3 regions of the Enterobacter bugandensis genome follow, and region 3 is predicted to be linked to each of the others. Evidence: predicted binding sites of a transcription regulator. Region 3 holds the regulator's gene; each other region holds the start of a gene.
The links. The regulator PurR, encoded in region 3, represses purine synthesis genes. The targets are predictions, from matches to a motif close to CANGCAAACGTTTGCNTG.
Positions count from the first base shown of each region.

Region 1: the regulator PurR is predicted to act here: its motif matches at 2,355-2,372, upstream of cvpA (colicin V production protein).
Region 2: the regulator PurR is predicted to act here: its motif matches at 2,285-2,302, upstream of DG357_RS07960 (amino acid aminotransferase).

Region 1 covers NZ_LT992502.1:3,325,437-3,331,992, forward strand. Annotated here, with positions in the region: gene DG357_RS16050 (UbiX family flavin prenyltransferase) at 1-171, opposite strand, end outside; gene purF (amidophosphoribosyltransferase) at 260-1,777, opposite strand; gene cvpA (colicin V production protein) at 1,811-2,299, opposite strand; gene dedD (cell division protein DedD) at 2,464-3,156, opposite strand; gene folC (bifunctional tetrahydrofolate synthase/dihydrofolate synthase) at 3,146-4,414, opposite strand; gene accD (acetyl-CoA carboxylase, carboxyltransferase subunit beta) at 4,485-5,390, opposite strand; gene DG357_RS16080 (DedA family protein) at 5,545-6,204, opposite strand; gene truA (tRNA pseudouridine(38-40) synthase TruA) at 6,233-6,556, opposite strand, start outside.
Region 2 covers NZ_LT992502.1:1,656,100-1,662,655, forward strand. Annotated here, with positions in the region: gene DG357_RS07950 (YcbK family protein) at 1-314, shown strand, start outside; gene DG357_RS07955 (MBL fold metallo-hydrolase) at 335-982, shown strand; gene DG357_RS07960 (amino acid aminotransferase) at 1,031-2,221, opposite strand; gene DG357_RS07970 (porin) at 2,406-3,512, opposite strand; gene asnS (asparagine--tRNA ligase) at 4,118-5,518, opposite strand; gene pncB (nicotinate phosphoribosyltransferase) at 5,686-6,556, opposite strand, start outside.
Region 3 covers NZ_LT992502.1:2,005,830-2,012,385, reverse strand. Annotated here, with positions in the region: gene DG357_RS09870 (MFS transporter) at 1-888, opposite strand, end outside; gene cydH (cytochrome bd-I oxidase subunit CydH) at 1,052-1,141, opposite strand; gene purR (HTH-type transcriptional repressor PurR) at 1,439-2,464, shown strand; gene punR (DNA-binding transcriptional activator PunR) at 2,482-3,393, opposite strand; gene punC (purine nucleoside transporter PunC) at 3,508-4,698, shown strand; gene cfa (cyclopropane fatty acyl phospholipid synthase) at 4,996-6,144, shown strand; gene DG357_RS09840 (riboflavin synthase) at 6,176-6,556, opposite strand, start outside.

The DNA.
Region 1 (6,556 bases), 1.3 Mb from region 3:
CGCCTGGACATCGCGCAGGGAGAGATCCGTTTCAAGGGAGAGGGTTTGCCGCGCCGCCTGGCTCGTCACCAGATGCGTTTCCACTTCTGCCACGTTACGCAAAACCTGTAGCAGGCGTACGCCGTAAATCGCGCCGCTGGCACCGCTGATGCCTATTATGAGTCGTTTCATGATTTCGCCCTTGCTGAATTCTGGGCTGACTGTGCAGGATTTTGCGGGGAGTTGCAAGTGAGGGCGAGCGCCCTCACCTGCGGAGACATTAACCTTCGTTGTGCATCTCTAAGCTTTCGAGATCGTTTTGCAGCTGAACGGCTTTCGCATCGTCGTTGCGCAGCGAATCAAGGTAGTCGAGGTACTGCTGGTCAACGTCTTTCGTCACGTAGACGCCATTGAACACGGAGCATTCGAACTGCTGAATCTCCGGGTTCTCGGCGCGCACCGCGTCGATGAGATCGTTCAGATCCTGGAAAATCAGGCCGTCGGCCCCGATGATCTGGCGAATCTCATCCACTTCACGGCCGTGAGCAATCAGCTCGTTGGCGGTTGGCATATCAATGCCGTACACGTTCGGGAAGCGAATCTCCGGCGCGGCAGACGCCAGGTAGACTTTCTTCGCACCCGCTTCGCGCGCCATCTCGATAATCTGCTCAGAGGTGGTGCCGCGAACGATGGAGTCATCCACCAGCAGAACGTTCTTGTCGCGGAATTCTGCGCGGTTGGCGTTCAGCTTACGGCGCACCGACTTACGGCGCAGGTGCTGGCCCGGCATGATAAACGTGCGGCCAACGTAGCGGTTCTTCACGAAGCCCTGACGGTACGGCTTGTCCAGAATGCGGGCGATCTCCAGGGCGATATCGCAGGAGGTTTCCGGGATAGGAATCACCACGTCAATGTCGAGATCGTCCCACTCGCGGGCAATCTTCTCGCCGAGCTTCGTGCCCATATTGACGCGCGCGCTGTAGACGGAAATCTTGTCGATGAACGAATCCGGACGGGCAAAATAGACGTATTCAAACAGGCACGGGTTGCTGACCGGGTTGTCGGCACACTGACGGGTGAACAGCTGGCCCTTCTCGGTGATATACACCGCTTCGCCCGGCGCAACGTCGCGCAGGAATTCGAAGCCCAGGGTATCCAGCGCCACGCTCTCAGAGGCAACCATATATTCGGTACGGCCATCGCCGAGGTCGCGCTTGCCCAGAACCAGCGGACGAATGCCGTTTGGATCGCGGAAGGCGACCATGCCGTGACCGATGATCATCGCCACGCAGGCGTACGCACCGCGGATCTGGCGGTTGGTCGCGGCAATGGCAGCGAAGATATTGTCTGCTTCCAGCGGGTAGTGACGGAAGTTATCCAGCTCGCTGGCGAACACATTGAGCAGGATTTCTGAATCAGAGGTGGTGTTAATGTGGCGACGTTTCTCTTCGAACAGCTTCTTACGCAGCTCATGAGCGTTGGTCAGGTTGCCGTTATGGGCAAGCGTGATGCCATACGGTGAGTTGACGTAGAAAGGCTGTGCCTCAGAGGCGCTGGAACTGCCAGCAGTAGGATAACGAACGTGACCGATCCCCATATTACCTTGCAGACGCTGCATATGGCGGGCTTCAAACACATCGTTTACCAGGCCATTGGCCTTACGTAAACGGAAGCAGTTGTTTGCATCAATGGTGATGATACCCGCAGCATCCTGCCCACGGTGCTGAAGCACCGTTAACGCGTCATAAATCGACTGGTTTACCGGCATGAAACCGGCGATACCGACAATACCGCACATTCGTCTTTTCCTCGTTAAGCCACATCTCAGGGTTTATGCCCTGGGCAAAAAACTCGACGAGCTTTGCAGATAGTCAAAGAACCATCTGATGATGAAGCTGAACTCTGGAATGAGCTGCGATTTTTGCCAGTCTTCGCTTTTGGAGAACCCGGTGAAGGTATCCAGGAAGAACAGGATCGCGGCCACAATCAGCACGCCTCGTAATGCCCCGAAACAGATCCCGAGTACCCTGTCCGTTCCTGACAGACCGGTTTTCTCGACCAGCTGACCTATCACGTAATTCACGATAGCGCCGACAATCAGCGTCGCGATAAACAGCACCGCGATGGCGATTCCATTTCGGACCAGTTCATCTTCAAAGCCCGTGAACCAGACAGACAGGTAAGTGTAGTAATGACTGGCAACAAAGAAAGCACAACCCCAGGTTACCAGCGATAACGCTTCACGAACAAAGCCACGGATCAGGCTAACCAGACAGGAAAAACCAATCACCGCAATGATGGCGTAATCAATCCAGACCATATGTGTCCCACGATTAAACGCCCTGTCATCCAGTTCGGGGCGAATTCTAACAGAAAAAGAAAACGTTTGCGTAGGGATTTCCTTCCCGCGCGTAAATAAAAAAGGCGCTGAAAAAATGTTCAACGCCGTGGCTTATCGCCTCTCTCTAAAGGAGCAGGTCGTACTTAGTTCGCGCTGTAGCTCATCACCACACCACTCAGCCCGGAGATCTGCTTCAGCTCGCCCAGCGACCCTTTCAGCTTGTCTTTCGACGCCTCCGGCCCCACGAGGATACGGGTGATTTTACCCTGCACCGGCGTGGAAGGTGAAGTGTAAACGCGATAGCCCGCGCTGCGCAGTTTACCCACAACCTCGTTGACTTTATCGGCGTTTTTCAGCGCCCCCAACTGCACAACGTAGGCTTTGCCGGTCGGCGCTGCGTCTTGCTTCGCCGGTGGTGGGGTTTCAGACGCTGCAGCCAGCTGCTCTGCTGCTTTATCTCGCTGTTGCTGAGGCTTCGGCTGCGGTTTCTCTACCGGCTTCGGTTTTTCAACAGGCTTAGGCTTCTCTACCGGTACCGGATCGATCTCGATGTTGTTATTCGCCGCCAGACGCGACGGGTCGAGTGACGGTGCAGCGGCATCGCCCGCGCGAACTTCTTCCGCCGCCCCTTCAGGCGGCTGAGCAGGCAGCGCCTGAGTCGCCGCAGGCAGCATATCCGGCTCATCGCGGTCGCCCGGCTTCGGCACCAGCGGAATGGCTGCAAACTCGTCCTGATAATGTTTTTTCTGCCCGTCGAGCAGCCCGGGAAGAATAATCACCCCGAGCGCGACCAGCACAATGGTTCCTGTTAAACGGTTCTGAAACTTACTCGCCACCGGTTCTCCCCGCGTCCATCACTTCCATGACATGTGCCACCGTGTGGAAAGAGCCACACACCAGCACGGTATCTTCTGGTTTAGCATCCGCCATCGCGGCATGCCAGGCCTGCGCCACGCTACTGTAGATTGCACCTTTGCCGAGATGTTCCATCAACTGCTCAGCAGTCGCACCGCGCGGCCCCTCCAGAGGAGCACAATACCAGCTATCGACCACACTCTCCATGCAGGCTAGCGTGCCGCCGATATCTTTATCATGAAGCATACCGATAACCGCCAGCACGCGCCCGGTTTTTGGTAACGATTTGAGACGTCCTGCGAGATACGCCGCCGCATGCGGGTTGTGCGCCACATCCAGAATCAGACGCGGTGACTCGCTGACTATCTGGAAACGACCCGGCAGCAGCGCATTCTGAATGCCGTCACGGATCGCCTGCTCACTTACAGCTAATCCGCTGGCGCGCAGTGCCGCCAGCGCGGTTGCCGCGTTCGGCTGCGGTACCTGCGGCAGCGGCAGATTCTCCAGCACGCCCTGCGCATCGCTGAAGCGCCAGCCGTTGCCCTGCACCTCATACTGCCAGTCAACGCCTCGGCGCAACAGATGTGCGCCCTTCTCTTTCGCCACGTCGGCAATGGTATGCGGCATGTCCGGCTCGCCCACCACGGCGGGCTTATTCGCCCGGAAAATACCGGCCTTTTCGCGGCCAATGCTTTCACGGTCCGGGCCCAGCCAGTCGGTATGATCCAGCGCGATGCTGGTGACCACCGCCACGTCCGCATCCACCATATTGGTGGCATCCAGACGCCCGCCCAGCCCCACTTCCAGGATCACCACGTCCAGCTGCGCCTGTTTGAACAGCCACAGCGCCGACAGGGTGCCGTATTCAAAATAGGTTAATGAGATTTCCCCGCGCGCCGCTTCGATAGCCGCGAACGACGCCGTATGGGCAGATTCCGCCAGCTCGGTGTTCTGCACCCGCACGCGCTCGGTATAGCGCACCAGATGCGGTGAGCTGTAAACGCCAACCTTGTACCCCGCCGCCATCAGGACTGACTCCAGCGTGCGGCAGGTCGTCCCTTTACCGTTAGTACCTGCAACGGTGAACACGAACGGAGCCGGTTTCAGCACGTCGAGACGCGCGGCAACCTGGCTTACGCGCTCAAGGCCCATATCGATGGTTTTACTGTGCAGGTTTTCCAGATAAGAAAGCCACGCGGCCAGGGGCGACGTGGCTTGGGGAATGCTTTTATTTTCCATAATGCCCGGTTGTCATTAACAGGTTATAAAGCAAAAGGGCAGCGCCATCTGGCCCTGCCCTTTTCAGTTATCAGGCCTCGGGTTCCTGATCCGGTACCACCACGCCTTCGCGCGGCTCATCCGGGTTAGGCGCTGGCAGATTCATCAGCTTCGCCAGAATGCTGGCCAGTTTCAGGCGCATTTCCGGACGGCGGACGATCATATCGATAGCGCCTTTCTCAATGAGGAACTCACTGCGCTGGAAGCCCGGCGGCAGTTTTTCACGAACGGTCTGCTCGATGACGCGAGGACCGGCAAAGCCGATCAGCGCTTTTGGCTCAGCGATGTTCAGGTCACCCAGCATCGCGAAGCTTGCGGAGACGCCACCCATGGTTGGGTCGGTCAGCACGGAGATGTACGGCAGACCGCGCTCCTGCATTTTCGCCAGCGCCGCAGAGGTTTTCGCCATCTGCATCAGAGACATCAGCGCTTCCTGCATACGCGCACCACCGGAGGCGGAGAAGCAGATCAGCGGACAGTTATCTTCCAGCGCCTGCTCAACGGCACGCACGAAACGCGCGCCGACCACGGAGCCCATTGAGCCGCCCATAAAGGAGAACTCAAACGCAGCGGCAACCACCGGCATCTCGTGCAGGGTGCCTTTCATGACGATCAGCGCGTCTTTCTCGCCGGTCTCTTTCTGTGCAGAGGCCAGACGATCTTTGTATTTTTTGGAATCGCGGAACTTCAGCACGTCTTTTGGCTCAAGCTCGCTGCCCAGTTCTACCAGAGAACCTTCGTCCAGCAGGCTATGCAGGCGGTTGCGCGCCGACATACGCATGTGGTGGTCACACTTCGGACACACCTCGAGATTGCGTTCCAGCTCTGCACGATACAGAACCTGGCCGCAGCTATCACACTTCGTCCATACCCCTTCAGGAATGCTCGCTTTGCGCGTCGGGGTAATGTTGCTTTTAATTCGTTCAATCCAGCTCATTGATAACCTTTCTGCCTGAACCTGGTCGTATGCCAGTTTTGCTATAAGAGGCGAATAATGCCATTTTTGCCTCCAACAGACCATGAATGTTGCACATTAAAACATAACAGCCCGAAACTTTGGATAAAAAAGTGGTCGAACCGCCAGCGTGCATTTACTTCGCTTGCTTTGCTGCCGCGCGTTTGTGACGAATGATTTCGATAACACCCGGCAGAACGGAAAGCACAATAATCGCTACAATCAGTAACTTAAGGTTTTCCTGAACCACCGGCAAGTCGCCAAACAGATAGCCTGCATAGGTAAAGAGCAACACCCAAAGCAGTGCGCCCACCACGTTATACATTGCAAAATGACGATAGGACATATGGCCCATTCCCGCCACAAACGGTGCAAATGTGCGCACAATAGGCACAAAACGCGCAAGGATAATGGTTTTTCCACCATGACGTTCATAGAAGGCATGGGTCTTGTCTAAATAGCTGCGGCGGAAAATTTTCGAGTCCGGATTACTGAACAACCGCTCACCGAATACCCGGCCAATCGTATAGTTGACCGCATCCCCGACAATCGCGGCAATCACCATCAACACCACCATCAGATGCACGTTCAAATCATTGGTGGGCAGCGCCGACAACGCTCCGGCCACAAACAGCAGCGAGTCTCCCGGCAGGAACGGGGTAACGACCAGACCGGTTTCACAGAACAGAATCAGGAACAGAATGGCGTAAACCCAGACGCCGTACTGCGCGACCAGCTCCGCCAGGTGAACATCAATATGCAGAATGAAATCAATCAGAAAACGTATTACGTCCATATTGTCTAAGCCTTAATTGCACCTTTGTTTAGTCCGCTAAAAACAGCGGGCCCATTGGCGGTTTTGGCAGGTCAAACCGATCCGGATAGTCTACCGAGACCAGATAAAGCCCTTCCGCTTTCGCCGTTGCTGCCGCAAGCGTTCTGTCCTTCGCTGCCAGCAGTTCTGCAATCCAGCTCTCCGGCTGGTGTCCGGCGCCCACTTCCATCAGGCTGCCTACAATATTCCGCACCATATGATGTACAAAGGCATTGGCTTTGATATCCACCACCACATACGCGCCAAAACGACTGACGTTAATGTGCATGACGTTACGCCACGGCGTACGGGACTGACACTGCACCGCACGAAA
Region 2 (6,556 bases), 350 kb from region 3:
ATAAAGTAAAAGCCATCGACCCAGGACTGTTTGATCAGCTTTTCCGCCTTCAGGGCCTGCTGGGCACCAGCAAGCCGGTGCAGCTTATTTCTGGTTATCGCTCAATTGATACCAACAATGAACTGCGCGCCCATAGCCGTGGGGTAGCGAAAAAAAGCTACCACACGAAGGGACAGGCAATGGATTTCCACATTGAAGGCGTTTCGTTAGCCAATATTCGCAAAGCCGCGTTATCTATGCGCGCGGGTGGTGTAGGATATTACCCACGTAGCAACTTTGTGCATATTGATACCGGGCCGGTTCGGCACTGGTAATAACGAAACACAGGAGCAGTATGAACTATCGTATTATTCCGGTTACCGCGTTCTCCCAGAACTGTTCATTAATCTGGTGCGAGCAAACCAAACTGGCCGCGCTTGTCGATCCCGGCGGTGACGCTGAGAAAATCAAGCAGGACGTTGCCGACAGCGGCGTGACGCTGATGCAGATTTTACTGACGCATGGTCACCTCGACCACGTAGGCGCAGCGGCTGAACTGGCTAAACACTACGGTGTGCCGATTATTGGCCCGGAAAAAGAAGATGAGTTCTGGCTGCAGGGGTTACCCGCCCAAAGCCGCATGTTTGGCCTTGATGAGTGTCTGCCATTGACGCCCGATCGCTGGCTGAACGAAGGAGAGCGCGTTAACGTAGGGAATGTGACTTTACAGGTGTTGCATTGTCCTGGGCATACGCCAGGCCATATCGTCTTCTTTGACGACCAGTCCCGTCTGCTGATTTCCGGCGATGTGATTTTCAAAGGTGGCGTAGGACGCAGCGATTTTCCGCGCGGCGATCACGGGCAGCTGATTCAGTCGATTAAACAGAAGTTATTGCCGCTGGGTGATGACGTAACGTTTATCCCTGGACACGGTCCGATATCGACGCTGGGCTATGAACGGCTCCATAACCCGTTCCTTCAGGATGAAATGCCTGTCTGGTAACCGGCATAAAAAAAGCCTGCTTAACGCAGGCTTTTTTGTGGGCGCAAATTACAGGACGGCGACAATAGCTTCGCACAGTGGCGCCATGTTGTCAGGGGTCATGCCTGCAACGTTTACGCGGCCAGAGGCTACGGCGTATACGCCAAACTCTTCACGCAGACGCAGAACCTGCTCTTTGGTCAGGCCGCTGAACGAGAACATACCGTTCTGTTTGATGATGAAGCTGAAGTCGCGGTCAGCGCCTTTCTCAGCCAGGGTGTTCACAAACAGCAGGCGCATGCGCTGGATACGCTGACGCATATCGTTCAGCTCTTGTTCCCAAATCGCGCGCAGCGCATCGTTGCTCAGAATGGTCGCAACAACAGACGCACCGTGTGCCGGCGGGTTAGAGTAGTTTGCGCGGATAACGGACTTCATCTGGCTGAAAGCGCGATCGGCGGTCTCATCGTTAGCCGCAACCAGCGTACAGGCGCCTACACGCTCATTGTACAGACCGAAGTTCTTGGAGTAGGAGCTTGCAACGATCAGCTCCTGATGTACGGCTGCGAACGCGCGCAGGCCTTCAGCATCTTCTTCCAGACCGCGGGCGAAGCCCTGGTAGGCAAAGTCAAACAGCGGCAGCCAGCCTTTTTCTACGGACAGCTTCGCCAGGTGTTCCCACTGCTCAAGCGTTGGATCGATACCGGTTGGGTTGTGGCAGCAGCCGTGGAACAGCACCACGTCACCCGCCTGCGCTTCGCTCAGGCTTGAGAGCAGGCCGTCAAAGTCCAGAGAGTGATTGGCCGCGTCGTAGTAAGCATATTCACGCACTTCCAGGCCCGCAGAGTTAAAGACACTCTTATGGTTCGGCCAGCTTGGATTGCTCACCCATACGCGCTTCACAGAGGTGTTTTTCGCAAGGAAATCCGCCGCCACGCGCAGCGCGCCGGTACCGCCAGGGGTCTGCGCCGTGCGGGCACGTTTGTCACTCACAATTGCGCTGCCTTTACCGAACAGCAGCTCCTGGGTGCAGCGACCAAATTCAGGGATACCATCAATACCGAGGTAGTTTTTGGTGGTTTCGTTTTCCAGCAGATACTGCTCAGCTTTCTTAACGCTGGTCAGTACCGGAGTTTTGCCGGTTTCATCTTTATATACACCAATACCCAGGTTGATTTTGCCAGGGCGGTCGTCGGCACGAAACAGATCGGCCAGGCCCAGAATAGGGTCGGCAGGAGCGGCGGTAATGTTCTCAAACATGACGAAGTTCCATTGTGATTACAGAAGTGAAATCCGCTATCAGGTTAACGGTAGATTTACAAAATGCCAACCGTTTGCGACGAAAAGCGTGCGGCTTTTCAAAAGTCGCCATTATTTTCTGTCAGGCATAAAAAAACAGGGCCGAAGCCCTGTTCATTATGCATATAACAAAGTGGTGTTCTGATTAGAACTGGTAGGTTACACCCACAGCAGCCATATCGTCGTTGCCGTTCAGACCGCCAACAGCTTTCGCGTAGTCGGTGTCTTTATCCAGCAGGTTGATGTAGTAGTCAGCCCACACGTTGAAGTTTTTGTTGAAGTAGTAAGTGGTACCAACCTGGATGAATTTAGCCAGGTCTGCATCGCCACCGCTGAAGCCGCCGACGGCAGCCAGGTCTTTACCTTTGGTCTGCACGTAGGAGATTGCTGGACGCAGGCCGAAGTCGAACTGGTACTGAGCAACCACTTCGAAGTTCTGAGTTTTGTTAGCAAAACCTGCATCACCGCTAGAACCGGTACGGGTGGTGTTACGGGTTTCTGCATAGGTAGTTGCCAGGTAGAGGTTGTTAGCGTCGTATTTCAGACCCACGCCCCATGCTTCAGCTTTATCACCCTGGCCATCAGCTTTCTGGTTCAGAGTACGGTTAGCGTTGCTGTAAGATGCGATTGCACCGAAGCCTTCGCCGAAGTCGTAACCCAGAGAGTAACCTACGCCGTCGCCGTTAGAGGTTTTAACGTCAGCACGGTCATTTTTACCCTGGTACTGTACGCCCAGGCTCAGACCGTCAACCAGACCGAAGAAATCGCTGTTACGGTAGGTCAGCAGGCCGGTGCTGCGGCTGGTCATAAAGTTATCAACGTAGTTACCGCCCCAGGTCATACCGGAGAAGGACGGCGCCATATCGGTGTATGACTCAACGTCGTATACGATACCGTAGTTACGACCGTAGTCGATGCTGCCAGCGTCGCCCGCTTTCAGACCAGCAAAGGCCAGACGGTTTTTGTTAGCCTGAGCGGTGTTCTCAGCCTGGTTAGCCATGAAGCGGTATTCCCACTGGCCGTAACCGGTCAGCTGGTCGTTGATCTGAGTTTCGCCTTTGAAACCGATCTGCGCGTAGGTAGCGTCGTTATTGTTAGTGTCATCGCCGGAGGTCACGAAATCGTGCTCGGCGTTAACTTTACCGTAGAAGTCCAGTTTGTTGCCGTTCTTGTTATAGATTTCTGCAGCGTTAGCTGCACCGGCTACCAGCAGGGCAGGGATTACCACTGCCAGAATATTGCGCTTCATCATTATTTATTACCCTCATTGGTTTTTTTATGACACTCGCCACTGCCGTCAATAAATTCTGTCAATAAATATTTCCGGAACTATTGATGAGAGTTTGGTGTCTTTATGTATCTGACAGGCATCTTTCCATTCACCGAAGCGTTTCGCTAGCCTGAAAGTGCTACAATTCTCAAGATTGAGTTACAGAAAGAAAATATGTGTAACTAAATGTGTATTTTTGGGAACTTTGTGAACCATCTCAAATTTCAGAACCCCCTGGCGAATTAAGCATCGGTTTGTTTCCTATATATATGAATTCCTTATGATTAATTTGGATAAAGGCAATTCCTATAAGCGAATGTTAAACGACTCGTTTTTTCTTATGACCCTAAAAAGACTTCTGGATGGCTGAAAAATTGGTTGAAATTTGTGCTATTACTTCAGAATGTAATAATCGCAATAAGAATGAGGTTAATTTTTTGTGGCTGGATATTTCGCGGAAACAAAACGTAACAGGTAGCGGTTGTGACGGGGTAGTGGTTTAAAAACGCTGACTTTACGCTGACAAAAACTGACAGGGCAGAATAAAATAATGGCCAGCAAATGCTGGCCATTGTCTGTTGCGTTGCTTAGAAGCTGGCGTTGCGTGGTGTACGCGGGAACGGAATTACGTCACGCACGTTCTGAACACCAGTAACGTAGGCGATCAGACGCTCGAAGCCCAGACCGAACCCAGCGTGCGGAACGGTGCCATAACGGCGCAGATCGCGATACCAGCTGTAGTCCGCAGGGTTGAGACCCATCTCTTCCATGCGCGCGTCAAGCACGTCAAGACGCTCTTCACGCTGAGAACCACCAATGATTTCACCGATGCCCGGCGCCAGTACGTCCATCGCTGCCACGGTTTTCCCGTCTTCGTTAAGGCGCATATAGAAGGCCTTAATGTCTTTCGGGTAGTTTTTAACGACAACCGGCGCTTTGAAATGTTTCTCGGCGAGATAGCGTTCGTGCTCAGACGCCAGATCGACGCCCCAGTAAACCGGGTTCTCAAACTTCTCACCGCATTTCTCGAGGATCGCTACCGCGTCGGTATAGTCCACCTGCGCAAAGTCGGCAGAGACGAAACGCTCCAGACGTGCCACAGCATCGCTGTCTACGCGTTCGGCGAAGAACTTCATGTCGTCAGGACGCTCTTCCAGCACCGCTTTGAAGACGTATTTCAGCATCGCTTCTGCGAGACCTGCTACGTCATTCAGATCGGCAAACGCCACTTCCGGCTCCAGCATCCAGAACTCCGCCAGGTGGCGGCTGGTGTTGGAGTTTTCGGCGCGGAAGGTTGGGCCGAAGGTATAGATCTTAGACAGCGCACAGGCGTAGGTTTCGCCGTTGAGCTGGCCGGATACCGTCAGGAAGGCTTCTTTACCAAAGAAGTCTTTGTCGTAGTCGACTTTACCTTCCGGCGTGCGCGGCAGGTTTTCCATGTCCAGCGTCGAGACGCGGAACATTTCGCCTGCGCCTTCCGTATCGGACGCGGTGATCAGCGGGGTAGACACCCAGAAATAACCCTGCTCATCGAAGAAGCGATGCAGCGCCTGGGCCAGCGTATGACGCACGCGAGCCACCGCACCAATCAGGTTGGTACGCGGACGCAGGTGTGCGACTTCACGCAGGTATTCAATGCTGTGACGTTTTGCCGCCATCGGGTAGGTGTCCGGATCTTCAACCCAGCCGGTCACTTCAATGGCAGAAGCCTGGATCTCGAAACTCTGGCCCTGGCCCGGGGATGCCACAACCACACCGGTGACGATAACGGAACAACCCGTTGTCAGGCGCAGAACGTCATCATTGTAATTGGGCAGAGAATTATTAATGACGGCCTGTACAGGATCAAAGCAGGAACCGTCATAGACGGCAAGGAAGGAGATGCCAGCTTTAGAATCTCGGCGAGTACGCACCCATCCGCGCACGGTGACCTCCTGGTCAACGGCGACACGGCCCTGGAGTACGTCGGCTACAGGCACAACGCTCATAATATTCTCTCTGTTAATAGTCGGAAAAAATAAACACTTGTCCACCCCAAGACGGGGGGATATCTATGTTACCTGCCAACCGCTATCAGACAAGTAAATTTCGCAGTCAAAAGAGAAGAATTGAGAAATAAATAAGGGAAGGGAGCCCTGAAGGCTCCCGTAAGCGCTTAACTGGCTTTTTTGATCTGGGGGAGATCGAACGCTTTGCGCAATGCGCGAACAAACGCTTTGTCATGGCAGATGGTTTTACCCGGGCTGTCGGAGAGCTTTGCCACCGGCTTGCCGTTACATTCCACCAGCTTTATCACGATATTCAGAGGTTTTACCTGAGGAATGTCGCAGGTCAACCGGGTACCGATCCCGAAGCCCAGATTAATTCTGGCATTGAAATGACGATACAGTTCGACGGCTTTCGCCAGGTCGAGATTATCGGAGAAGACCAGTACCTTGCTCATCGGGTCAATGCCGAGTTTTTGGTAATGGGCAATCGCCTTTTCGCCCCATTCAACCGGATCCCCTGAGTCGTGGCGTAACCCCTGGTAACGCTCAGCAAACTCGGGACCAAAGTCGCGCAGGAAGGCATCCATCGTAATACAGTCGGTCAGGGCGATCCCGAGTTGATTCGGGTACTCTTCAAGCCACGCAGCCAGCGCCGCACGCTGGCTGTTAGCCAGGTCCGGGCTAATTTGCTGATGCGCCTGGAACCACTCGTGCGCCTGAGTGCCCATTGGCGTCAGGTTGAGGCGACGCGCCAAATCGTAGTTGCTGGTACCCACGAACCACGGCTCCTGCTGCAGACGTTCAACGATAGCCTGCTGAACCTCGCGAGAGAAGCGGCGACGGGTGCCGAAATCCATCAGGCGGAAGCGGGACATATCCAGCCCTTCGGTCAGCGTTGAGAATGCCTCAAGTTTGTTCTCCAGCGAGGCGACCGCCTGTTCGACGCCCGTTTCAGGCGAACGGTAGCGGTGAGCCAGCTCGCTGATGACGGCCAGAAGCGGCACTTCCCACATGATCACTTCCCGCCACGGACCTTCA
Region 3 (6,556 bases):
CGCAATCGCCGCGCCGAATTCATTCTGCGCCAGCCACGGGATCGCGACCATAATGACAATCAGCAGGGTTAAAAAGCCCTTCAGCGTGCCGCTCACGGAACGGTCAGCAAATTTCCCGCCGAGATAGTTGCCAATCGAGAAGCCGACGCCAATCAGCACCAGCATCGCGGTAACAAAGAGTGGCGTTGCGTGGGTAATGTCGTGTAAGACCGGCGAAATATAGGTGTAGAGGGTAAACATCGCTCCTGCCCCCAGCACGGTGGTCAGCAGCGCGGAGAGTACCTTCGGGCGCATCAGCACCGACAGCTCTCTGCGTACATCAGGGCGTTCACCCGCACTGCCTTTTGGCAGGGAGAAGAATAACGCCACCATCGCGACCACGCCCAGTCCGGCCGTCGCCAGGAAGGACATCCGCCAGCCAATGACCTCGCCCAGCCAGGTTGCCGCAGGAACACCGCCGATGTTAGCGATGGTCAGCCCCATAAACATGGTGGCCACGGCGCTGGCCTGCTTGTGTTTTGGCACCACGCTTGCGGCCACGACCGAGCCCAGACCAAAGAAGGCACCGTGGTTGAGGCTGGTCAGAATGCGCGACAGCATCAGAGTGGTGTAATCCGGCGAAATGGCCGAAAGCACGTTGCCCAGGGTGAAAATCGCCATCAGGAAAATCAGCGCATTGCGGCGCGCACGGTGCGAAAGCAGAAGCGTCATCAGCGGCGCTCCTACCATCACGCCGATGGCGTAGGCGCTGATTAACATCCCGGCGGCCGGGATCGAGACGTCCACGCCCCGGGCGATAACGGGCAGTAACCCCATCGAGGAGAATTCAGTGGTGCCAATCCCAAAAGCGCCAATCGCCAGGGCCAGCAGGGGAAAATTGATTTTCATGCGTCAACTCCGGATGCCGTGTCATGTGGTGACACAGAACAAAGAAGCGGAAAGCATGACATCAATCACAAAAAATGAGAAGTTAACAAAATGGCAAAAGATTTTTGCCAGAGAAGTAACAATCGGAGCGTTCGGGAGGGAGAAGGCTCTCCCCCCGCGTAAATCAATGCAGCGCAGCCGTCAGGCCAGCCGCCACAATCAGCGCCAGCACAATAACGGTGGTGAACAGCGAAAACTTCAGATCGGAACTCATCAATTTTTCTCCTTTTAATCCCCCCACGAAAAGTGAGCTTGCTCATTTTTGCACAGTTTACGTCAAAAATCTTCCTGGATTTAAGCTGATAAACACTTTACCTCTTCCCCTTTTCATCAAGATAGGCCAAAATTCCACGCTAAATTTATTAGCGTACCGGCCATTGACCCCCTCCTGACGTCCCGTGTCGTTTTCCCGGCGTGCCGCAATTCAAAATTGCGTGATAAGGGTGAGAGAAGGCAAACGTTTACCTTCAAGTTTTTCAGGAGTTTAGGATATGGTCTGGAGTGACATTTAATGGCAACAATTAAAGACGTAGCAAAACGCGCAAACGTTTCCACTACAACCGTATCACATGTAATTAACAAAACCCGTTTTGTGGCGGAAGAGACGCGCAACGCCGTCTGGGCAGCGATCAAAGAGCTGCACTACTCGCCAAGCGCGGTTGCGCGCAGCCTCAAGGTTAATCACACCAAGTCTATTGGTCTGCTGGCGACCAGCAGCGAAGCGGCCTATTTTGCCGAGATCATTGAAGCGGTAGAAAAAAACTGCTTCCAGAAAGGCTATACCCTGATTCTCGGCAACGCCTGGAACAGCATTGAAAAACAGCGCGCCTACCTGTCGATGATGGCGCAAAAGCGCGTGGACGGCCTGCTGGTGATGTGTTCAGAGTACCCGGAATCCGTGCTGTCGATGCTGGAAGAGTATCGCCATATCCCTATGGTGGTGATGGACTGGGGCGAAGCGCGCGCCGACTTCACCGACTCCGTTATCGATAACGCCTTCGAAGGCGGTTACATGGCGGGCCGTTATCTGATCGAACGCGGCCACCGCGAGATTGGCGTGATCCCGGGTCCGCTGGAACGCAACACCGGCGCGGGCCGCCTGGCCGGTTTTATGAAAGCGATGGAAGAAGCGCTAATCACCGTGCCGGAAAACTGGATCGTGCAGGGCGACTTTGAGCCGGAATCAGGCTACCGCGCGATGCAGCAGATCGTCTCCCAGCCGCACCGTCCAACCGCCGTTTTCTGCGGGGGCGATATCATGGCGATGGGCGCCCTCTGTGCGGCCGACGAGCTGGGTCTGCGCGTACCGCAGGACATCTCCGTGATCGGGTATGACAACGTGCGCAACGCGCGCTTCTTCACGCCAGCGTTGACCACCATTCACCAGCCGAAAGATTCGCTGGGTGAAACCGCCTTCAATATGCTGCTGGACAGGATCGTCAACAAGCGTGAAGAGTCGCAGTCCATTGAAGTTCATCCTCGCCTCATCGAACGCCGTTCCGTTGCGGATGGCCCGTTCCGCGACTACCGTCGTTAATCTCATTGCGGAGCCAGTCAGTCTGGCTCCCGCAGCCACTCCCGGTTAAGCGTTTCGCTGTCCCCCAGATAGTCCAGCAGCCAGGCCATCGCCGGCGAGACATCATTTTGTTGCCAGGTGAGGCAGCAGGCCGCATCCGGGAACGGATTCTCCAGCGTTAGCTCAACCCACTCACCGGTGTCGATTCGCGGACGTGCAAAATGGGCGGGCACCATGCCTACGCAGAGCCCGGCGCTGAGGCACGTCGCCGACGATCCCCAGTCAGGGGCGACAACCCGCCGCTGGTTGTCCAGCAGCCAGGTAATTCGCTTCGGCAGCGAGCGGGAGGTATCTTCCAGCACCAGCGACGGCCAGCTGCGCAGCGTATCATCGCTCAGCGGCACTTCCGTCGCCGCCAGCGGATGATCGCTTGCCACCACGCATTTCCAGCTCAGCATCCCCATATCGCGAAAGGCGTAACGTCCCCCGACCGGGATCGCCTGGGTCGCGCCAATCGCCATCTCTACCCTGCCGTCCGCCAGCGCATCCCAGACGCCGTTGAACACCTCCTGCGAGACCCGCAGTTCTACGTCAGAGAAATGCCGATAAAAATCGACAATCATCTGCCGGGTGCGCTCGGGCTTAACGATATTATCCACCGCAATGGAAAGGTGCCCCCGCCAGCCGTTCGCGATCTGCTGGCACTGCTCGCGGGTGATCTGCATTTTTTTGATAACAGAACGTCCTTCCTTCAAAAACCACGCCCCTGCGGGCGTTAATTCAACATCACGATGCCGCCGTTCAAACAGCGGTACCGCCAGCCACTCCTCAAGCTGTCGCACCGTATAGCTGATGGCTGAAGGGACGCGGTGCAACTCCTGCGCCGCTCCGCTAAAGCTGCCGTTACGCGCGACAGCATCGACCACTTCAAGAGAATAATCGGACCACATTTTCTGCCTGCAAAAAATTTGAATGCACCCGCCAAATATTAGCGTTTCACAAGCGGCTTTGCACTCCCTACACTCAGCGCCAACATATACCTGCCTCCTCAGGAGAATAAAACAGTGCAACCCAGGAAAGGTTTTTTAGTCTGGCTCGGCGGCTTAAGCGTGCTGGGCTTTTTGGCCACCGATATGTACCTGCCGGCGTTTGCCGCCATGCAGGAAGATTTGCAAACCCCTGCTGCCGCCATCAGCGCCAGCCTGAGCCTGTTCCTGGCCGGTTTTGCCTTCGCGCAGCTGCTCTGGGGACCGCTTTCGGATCGCTTTGGGCGTAAACCGGTGCTGCTGCTGGGGCTGGCCATTTTTGCCGTGGGCTGCCTGGGGATGCTATGGGTGCGCGATGCCACCTGGCTGCTGGTGCTGCGGTTTGTTCAGGCGGTCGGCGTCTGTGCCGCGGCCGTGACCTGGCAGGCGCTGGTCACCGATTACTATCCGGCGAACCGCACTAACCGTATTTTCGCCACCATCATGCCGCTGGTAGGGCTCTCACCGGCCCTCGCCCCGCTGCTGGGAAGCTGGATCCTCGCGCACTTTGACTGGCAGGCCATCTTTGCCACACTGTTTGCCATCACGCTGGTGCTGATGCTGCCGGCGTTCGCCCTCAAGCCCGCGCATAAAAAAGAGGCGCACGCAGACGCGAAGCCGATTACCTTCACCTCCCTGCTGAGCGCGAAAGCGTATCGCGGCAACGTTCTGATCTATGCCGCCTGCTCGGCGAGCTTCTTCGCGTGGCTGACCGGCTCGCCGTTTATTCTGCACGATATGGGCTATAGCCCGGCGGCCATTGGCCTGAGCTACGTTCCGCAGACCATCGCGTTCCTGGTGGGCGGGTACGGCTGTCGCGCGGCGCTGCAAAAATGGGAAGGCCAGCAGATGCTGCCGTGGCTGCTGGTGCTCTATGCGCTGAGCGTCATTGGCACCTGGGCCGTTGGGTTTATTCCGGGCGCGGGTCTGGCCGAAATATTGATTCCATTCTGCGTGATGGCCATCGCGAACGGGGCGATCTACCCTATCGTTGTGGCGCAGGCGCTGCGTCCGTTCCCGCAGGCGACAGGCCGTGCGGCTGCGCTGCAGAACACCCTGCAGCTGGGGCTGTGCTTCCTGGCAAGCCTGGTGGTCTCCGCGCTGATTGCCACGCCGCTGCTGACGACAACCAGCGTGATGCTGGCTACCGTTGCGCTGGCCGTCATAGGCTATCGCATGCAGGCTTCCGCGCAGGATGAGAGCACGCAGGTAGAAACCTCGCATGCCTAATCGCGCCAGAAACTATGTTAATTTTCAGTGATTAGGTTGCTAAGAATTTTCTATTGAATCACCAAATTTTGAGGCCTATACTAAATTTGGTTCGATTAAATACGATAAATATTATGTGTTAACGGGAGCCGGAGTGCTCCCGTTTTACCATGGAAGGCATTTCGGCAAGGGTTATCTCCCTTCCTCTGTTCTACGTCGGATACTAGCCTCGCGGTATTTACCGTGAGATTTCTCACAAACCAAAAAAGCGTCTACGCTGTTTTAAGGTTCTGATCACAGTAGGGTGATGGAGAAGCTATGAGTTCATCGTGTATAGAAGAAGTCAGCGTTCCGGACGATAACTGGTCCCGGATCGTCAGTGAACTGTTAGGTCGGGCAGGCATCACTATCAACGGATCATCCCCATCGGATCCTCAGGTTAAACATCCCGATTTTTTTAAACGCGTGTTGCGCGAGGGGTCGCTAGGCCTGGGGGAAAGCTATATGGACGGCTGGTGGGAATGCGAACGGCTGGACACTTTTTTCGCCAGCGTGCTGCGTGCTGGTCTGGAAAAACAGCTCCCCCGTAATCTTAAAGACACCCTGCGTGTCGCCTCTGCCCGTCTCTTTAACCTGCAAAGTAAAAAGCGTGCCTGGATCGTCGGCAAAGAGCATTACGATCTCGGCAACGATCTGTTCAGCCGCATGCTGGACCCCTTCATGCAATACTCCTGCGCCTACTGGAAAGAGGCGTCGACGCTTGAAGAGGCTCAGCAGGCCAAGCTGCGCCTGATTAGCGAGAAATTGCAGTTGCAGCCCGGTATGCGCGTGCTGGATATTGGCTGCGGCTGGGGCGGGCTGGCGTATTTTATGGCGAAGCACTACGGCGTCAGCGTGGTCGGCGTCACCATTTCCGCTGAACAGCAAAAAATGGCGCAGGAGCGGTGCCTGGGGCTTGATGTGGATATCCGCCTGCAGGATTACCGGGACCTGAACGAACAGTTTGACCGGGTCGTTTCCGTGGGCATGTTCGAGCACGTCGGGCCGAAAAATTACGACACCTATTTCGAGGTGGTGGACCGTAATCTGAAACCGGACGGTATTTTCCTGCTGCACACCATCGGCTCTAAGCGGACCGACAATAACGTTGACCCGTGGATCAACAAATACATCTTTCCGAATGGCTGTTTACCGTCCGTACGCCAGATTGCCAACGCCAGCGAATCCCATTTCGTGATGGAAGACTGGCATAACTTCGGCGCGGATTACGACACCACGTTAATGGCGTGGCATGCACGTTTTCAGGAAGCCTGGCCTGAAATTGCGGGCAACTATTCTGAACGATTCAAGCGGATGTTTAGCTATTATCTGAATGCCTGCGCGGGGGCGTTTCGCGCGCGAGATATTCAGCTCTGGCAGGTTGTTTTTAGCCGTGGGATTGAACACGGCTTGCGGGTCGCACGCTAGAAAAATAACCCCGGCCAGCCGGGGTTATTTTTTATTCTTCTTCTACAGCTTTAATTATTGCGGCTTCTTTTGCGGCCAGCACGCGCTCAACGGTATCTACAACCGCCTGGGTTTGCGGATCGATTTCGATATTCACGCGATGCCCCAGTTTTTTCGAACCCAGCGTGGTGCGCTGCAGCGTCTCGGGAATTAAATGCACGCAAAAACGCGTCGGAGTAACTTCTCCCACCGTCAGACTAATCCCATCAATGCCAATAAACCCTTTATAGAGGATGTATTTCATTAATGACGGGTCCTGCACTTTAAACCAGATTTGACGGTTATTTTCTGATGTAACGATTTTCGCCACTTCGGCGGTGGTCATGATGTGCCCGGACATCAGATGGCCGCCAATCTCGTCGCTGAACTTCGC